DNA from 3 places in the Roseibium sp. Sym1 genome. Region 1 is predicted to be linked to each of the others. Evidence: predicted binding sites of a transcription regulator. Region 1 holds the regulator's gene; each other region holds the start of a gene.
The links. The regulator LexA, encoded in region 1, represses DNA repair genes until DNA is damaged. The targets are predictions, from matches to a motif close to TGTTCNNNNTGTGTTCNG.

Region 1 (2,203 bases):
GATCGATGACCGCCACGCGGCCTGGTACAGCGACACCCATTCCTCGGCTGGCGCAACGCTTCAAGCAGCCGTTGCGATCCTCGGCTGGCGGGAGGGCAGCTGGTTTGCCCATGTCCATGCCTTTTGGCACGAAAACGGCCGTGACCGCCTCGGTCACCTGTTGCCGGCAAGCCTGAAGGCGGGTGCGCCGGCGAAGCTGGAGGGGTACGGCCTCAAGGGTGCCGTCTTCAGGGCGGCGCCGGATCCGGAAACCGAATTCACACTGTTTCGCGTCCATCCTGACCCGGCAACAGCCTCGGCGAAGCCCGACAACGCCCTGATCACGACGCTCGCTCCCTTTGCGGACCTTCATGTCAGCGTTTCGGAACTCGCGGGCAAGCTCGATACAAAGGCCTATGACGTTCTTGGACTTGGCAGCCTTGCGGGCGCCGCTTTCCAGGATGATCGCCCCATGACCGGGCTCATATCGGAGATCCTGCTGCTTCCCGGCGCCGGAACCGGAGGTAAACCGGACCTGACACTTCCGGTTCGGTGCGTCGATCTCGACGGCAACCTTCACGCGGGCGCGCTCCTGCCTGGCAAGGCACCGACACTGGTGACATGTGAACTTCTGATCCGGAACAGCGGCGATACGACTTAGCTCGCTCTCGCTCTGACGTTCTACCGGTTGCGATACCACCGCGGGATTAGAACAGTAAGAGAACATTTACCCTTGCAGAACACAATGGGAACAGGTACCATGTTCTTGATTTGTACCAACCCATTTCGCGGTAGGGGATGCCGATATGTTGACGCGCAAGCAGTACGAACTGCTCATGTTCATTCACGAAAGACTCAAAGAAACCGGTGTTCCACCGTCTTTCGATGAAATGAAGGACGCGCTGGATCTCAGGTCCAAGTCCGGCATTCACCGGCTGATCACCGCCCTTGAAGAGCGTGGCTTCATCCGCCGGCTGCCCAACCGGGCCCGCGCCATGGAGGTGGTCCGCCTGCCCGATTCGATCGCTCCCGGCCTCGGCGCACCGCGTCCACGCGGAAGTTTCTCGCCGGAAGTCATCGAAGGCTCGCTCGGAAAACCCGAAGCCTCCAAGGCCGTCGAGGAACCGGTTTCCGCCGGAGCGGAGATTCCCGTCATGGGTCGCATTGCCGCCGGCGTGCCCATCGAAGCCATCCAGACCCACAGCCATTCGATCACGGTGCCGCCGGAACTGCTCGGCAAGGGGGAACATTACGCCCTCGAGGTGCGCGGTGATTCCATGATCGAGGCCGGCATCCTTGACGGGGACACCGTGCTGATCCGCCGGACCGACAGCGCGGATAGCGGTGATATCGTGGTTGCGCTCGTCGACGAGGAAGAGGCAACGCTGAAGCGCTTGCGCAAGAAAGGCGCGTCCATCGCACTGGAGGCCGCCAATCCGGCCTATGAGACGCGCATCTTCGGTCCCGGCCGCGTTCGCGTTCAGGGACGGCTTGTGGCCCTCTTCCGGCAGTACTGACCGGGGCTGGCGCTTGACCTTACTCGTCGCGGATCGCAGAGCGCAGGCTTTGACGCGTGACGGAGCCAGGCCTGTGCCATGGGCGCGGTGGATCCGGTATGGCAAAGACCATGCGCTCGATAGCCGGCTTGAACCTGCGAACCGTTTCGCTTGAGCCTGACCTGTCTTCGCTCGCCGGGACAGCATCAGGCGGGTCGGGTCCGGTTTCCCTGTGCTTCAACCAGATGGACACCGCGCCACGCATCGACCGCAGTTTCTGATCGATGATGAGGCCGGCGCCACAGGCACCCGGAGCGATTAGATCGCTTACGATGATATCGGCATAGCGGCAATCGGCTTCCAGCGCCTCCAGCCTGCGCGGAACCGCAATGACCAGTGGGCCGTCCACCGGCTCCGGGCCATCGTGATCCGAGGCAATCCGGTGGGCCCTGACAACGCAACCTTCCCGGTCACATTGCCTTTGGGGTGATGTCATCTTGCGCGATTTGATCGCATCTCCCGACACGCCTTCAACCTGGAACCAGAGATCATTCACAAACGAGTTGGTTCTGCCCGCAAAACGCAGTTGCCCGCCCGCGTCGCGGGCGGCAAGGCGATTTCCCGAAGCTGAAATCTGCACATCGGGCGGACGAGACTGGCCTGCCAGATACAATCCGGCGACGAGCGGCAGCACCGCCGCGAACCGCTTGCGCCCCGGAAGAAGAAGC
Region 2 (2,203 bases), 2.0 Mb from region 1:
CCAATAATCGGTCCGTCATGATTTCGAACCTTGCCCCTTGCAATCAGTTCCAGGAGCGCGAAATGGCGGCCTCGAGAAAAAGATCTTGGGAATACATCACCTTGTCGAACGGACACTTCCGCCACGGAACCGCGCTCCAACCGCTGCAGGACCCGAATGCGACACGCGCCACGCCCGAAACCAATTCGTCCACACGGCCTGGCAGTCCCGATGGCGTTATCCATTTTGCGTGTTTCCCGCGCAGAGATGTCTGCTCTGGTGTATTCTCGGCGTCAGGTCCCGAAGATCTGATCACCAGAACCGGAATTCACGAGCCTCGCGCTAAATGACAAGCCATCTACTCATACGGGCACATATACTGGCTCACAAACGGGCCGGAGCCGACCTTGTGAGGTCCTGCCTTCTTCTTGTGACAAGGATGTTGCTCGCATCCGCGCTCGGGCTCTCGCTCGCGGTCGGAAGCGCCCAGGCCCGTGACCTGGTGATCCTGGCAACCCCGGAGGAGCCTTACAAGTTCATCGAGAACGGCGAGTACAAGGGCATCGACATTGAAGTCATCGACGAGGTGATGCGGCGTCTGGGCCTGTCCTACACGGTGGAACTGATCGAGTCGGGCGCCCGCATCCAGCAGGAGGCCGTGTCCGGCCGCGCCGACATGCTGCTGCTTTTTTCCAAAAAGCCCGACCGGATGGAGTTCCTGTACTATCCGCAGGAAAGCTACATAGACATCAGCTGGAATTTCTTCATTCGGGCCGCCGACGAGGGCAAGGTCAAATTCGAGACCTTCCAGGATCTGGGCGGGCTACAGATCGGAATTACGCAAGGTTTTTCCTACACACCGGAGTTTCTCGGTGCCGGCCTGAACTTCCAGACCGTGCCACGCAACACGCTCCAGATCGGCATGCTGATGGCCAGAAGGATCGACGCCGTTCCGATGAACACCATCAGCACGCTCTACGAAGAGAAGAAAGCCGGACGGCTGGACGAGTTGTCCTATCTGCCCAAACCGCTGATCACCAAGCCCTATTACAATGCCTTTGCAAAGGCCTCGAACTACCCGGACATCGAAGGGCTTGTGGCCCGCTATGATGAAACGATCCGGGCGATGAAGGCGGACGGCACGCTGGATGCCATCCTGGTCAAGTATCTCGGCAAACGCCACGGCAACAAGATCCGCGGCGGTTCCTGAACCTCCCCTTTTAAAGTCCTGCGTCTTTCGGCGATCGTCCGCCGCAAGGAGTCTTGCATTGGCTTCGCGTCATGATAATGTTCCCGTTATGTTCTTATTTCGACTCGGATACATCGCGTGACGTTCAGGTCTTCCATCAACGAGACAGCCACCATCGCGGAACCGGCGGCCATTGCCACTGAGGATCTCGCGGTTGCGGAAAGCAGGCGGCGCGGGCGCGCGGCCGGACTCAACAAGAGCGGCCGTTTCGAGCCCCTGGCGCGCGAGAGCTTCAACGACGGCTGGGACAGCCTCGACGACCTGCCTCCCCTCAAGACGGAAGTCCAGGAGGAACGCGCCCGCAACATCATCACACGGAACGAATCGCCGGACCTGTCCTTCGACCGGTCGATCAATCCCTACCGGGGTTGCGAGCATGGCTGCATCTACTGTTTTGCCCGACCCAGCCACGCCTTCATGGGTCTTTCGCCGGGGCTCGACTTCGAGACCCGCCTGTTTGCCAAGCCAAATGCCGCGCAGTTGCTGGAGCGCGAACTGTCCCGGCCCGGCTACAGCCCACGCGTCATCGCCATCGGCACCAACACAGACCCGTACCAGCCACTGGAACGCGGTTACAAGCTGATGCGCGAAATCCTGGAGGTACTCGACACCTGCTCTCACCCGGTCGCCATCGTCACCAAGTCCGCGCTTGTCACACGGGACATCGACATCCTGGCGCGCATGGCGGAGCGAAACCTGGTCAAGGTGGCACTTTCGGTGACAACGCTCGACACAAAGCTCTGCCGCGCCATGGAACCGCGCGCTTCCGCGCCGCATAAGCGCCTGGCCGCGGTCAAGGCCCTGTCCGAGGCCGGAATTCCGACCTCCGTGATGATGGCGCCCGTCATCCCGGCGTTGACCGACAGCGAAATCGAGGCCGTGCTGGAGGCCGCCGCCGGGCACGGAGCCAGCGAGGCCGCCTTCATCCTGCTGCGCCTGCCCCTGGAAGTGTCCGAGCTTTTTCGGGACTGGCTC
Region 3 (2,203 bases), 2.8 Mb from region 1:
CCAGCGGATCGACCCGTCCGGTCACCCCGAAGGTGCCGTCCTTGGTGTGCCGGCCGGCGCGCCCGGCGATCTGGCCCATCTCGGAAGCGGTCAGCTGGCGGTACTGGTAACCGTCATATTTGCGGTTGCCGGCAAAGGCGATGTGGTGAACATCCAGGTTCAGTCCCATGCCGATGGCGTCGGTGGCCACCAGGTGATCGACATCGCCGTTCTGGAACAGCTCCACCTGCGCGTTGCGCGTGCGCGGGCTGAGCGACCCGAGCACGACCGCCGCGCCGCCACGCTGGCGCCTGATCAGTTCGGCGATGGAATAGACCTCGTCGGAGGAAAACGCGACGATCGCGGATCTCGCCGGCAGGCGGGACACTTTTTTCGAGCCGGCATATTCGAGGACGGACATGCGCGGCCGGGTGACCACGTTGAGGCCCGGCAGCAATTTTTCCAGGAGGGGCCGCGCGGTCGCGGCTCCGAGCAGGAGCGTTTCCGACCTGCCGCGCAGGTTCAGGATCCGGTCGGTGAAGACATGACCCCGGTCGAGGTTGCCGGCCAGCTGGACTTCGTCGATGGCCACGAATTCGGTATCGAGATCAAGCGGCATGGCCTCGACCGTCGACACCCAGAAACGCGGCTTGTCCGGAATGATCTTTTCTTCGCCGGTGATCAGCGCAACGGCATCCGTTCCGGCACGCTCGGCAACGCGTCCGTAGACTTCACGGGCCAGCAGGCGCAAGGGCAGGCCGATCAGGCCGGAGGGCTGGGCCAGCATGCGCTCGATGGCGAGATGGGTCTTGCCGGTGTTGGTGGGGCCAAGCACGGCCGTCACTGTGCGGGACCGGGCAGACGGCGGCAGCGGCAGGTTCTGGAGACGGGGCATGAAAGGGCTAGCGATCGGCTTTCTACTGCTCGGCACCTGTAAACCGGCACCTAGATATGGTGCCGCGTGTCTAGCACAGGCAAGGATGGTGTGTCCCCATTCTTTTGGCCAAAAGGTCAGGTTTTTGCCGGGAAAAATAAGCTGTGGAGAACGACTCCGGAACAAACCGAAACCGAATCGCTGACTCTTGGAGATTCAGGATTTGTTCCCTACGACATATGGTTCACATGCGGATGAGAGCCACGAAATCGTGAATCTGGTCAACGGTTTGAGTCGTGCCGGGCGAAACGTGCCGATTGTCGTCGAATCACTGTCAATAGATAATTTTCGGTAAACGGTGCTGCCGCTCCGGTTCCGTGGTCCGTTTACCCGGGCACACAGCGTGAACGAATCCCGGACGAATCGCGGATTCAGGAATGTTGCGGCTTTGTTCCAACAAGATGTAGTAGGGTCGCCCGGCTCTGGCCCATAGCCCGGGCCGGCAGGACCGGTCCCGCCGGAAAGGGAAGCTGAAATGGACCGGGGCAGATGTGCCAAAACGGGGCGGCGCTGCCGCCGGGTGGAGATTTTTTGTCGTTCGGCGTGCCGTTTCCGGGAAAATGCTGCGCCGCAAATTTATCTGAAAGCGACGCCAGGCTTGGGCTTCAGCCAATTTAGCCTTCGTTTTCCTACAGTTATCAGCGCAGGCGCAAAAATATTTTCCAAGTTAAAAAAAGGACATGGTTTCTGCCCCTTTTCAAGAGCGTCCGACCAAAGTAGAAATCTTGCCGAAACAGCAAATGTGTTTTGCCGAAAATTAGGGGGAGTGGGCGTTTGGCGATAACAAAAATTCTCGTTGCGAACCGATCCGAAATCGCGATCCGGGTGTTCCGGGCAGCCAATGAGCTTGGACTGAAGACCGTTGCGATCTACGCGGAACAGGACAAGCTGGCGCTGCACCGCTTCAAGGCGGATGAAGCCTACCAGGTCGGCAAGGGGCTGGGCCCGATCGAGGCCTATCTGTCCATCGACGAGATCATTCGTGTTGCCAAACATTCCGGTGCAGACGCCATCCATCCGGGGTACGGCCTGCTGTCGGAAAGTCCCGAATTCGTCGATGCCTGCGAGGCGGCCGGCATTACGTTCATCGGGCCGAAGTCCGACACGATGCGCCGGCTCGGCAACAAGGTGGCGGCGCGCAACCTGGCGATCGAGGCCGGCGTGCCGGTCATGCCGGCAACCGATCCGCTGCCCGACGACATCAACGAGATCAAGACCCAGGCGTCGAAAATCGGCTATCCGGTGATGCTGAAGGCGTCCTGGGGCGGCGGTGGCCGCGGCATGCGCGTC

Region 2: a site for LexA is predicted at 1,268-1,285, ahead of O6760_RS00445 (PA0069 family radical SAM protein). Genes of this name have one in related genera too.
Region 3: a site for LexA is predicted at 1,021-1,038, ahead of O6760_RS08985 (helicase-related protein). Genes of this name have one in related genera too.

The regions. Positions count from the first base shown of each region.
Region 1 is NZ_CP114786.1:4,781,393-4,783,595, reverse strand. Features, by position in the region: gene O6760_RS21855 (hypothetical protein) at 1-640, shown strand, start outside; gene lexA (transcriptional repressor LexA) at 786-1,496, shown strand; gene O6760_RS21845 (ComEC/Rec2 family competence protein) at 1,516-2,203, opposite strand, start outside.
Region 2 is NZ_CP114786.1:99,538-101,740, forward strand. Features, by position in the region: gene O6760_RS00435 (hypothetical protein) at 1-329, shown strand, start outside; gene O6760_RS00440 (substrate-binding periplasmic protein) at 419-1,189, shown strand; gene O6760_RS00445 (PA0069 family radical SAM protein) at 1,343-2,203, shown strand, end outside.
Region 3 is NZ_CP114786.1:1,969,538-1,971,740, forward strand. Features, by position in the region: gene O6760_RS08985 (helicase-related protein) at 1-874, opposite strand, end outside; gene pyc (pyruvate carboxylase) at 1,688-2,203, shown strand, end outside.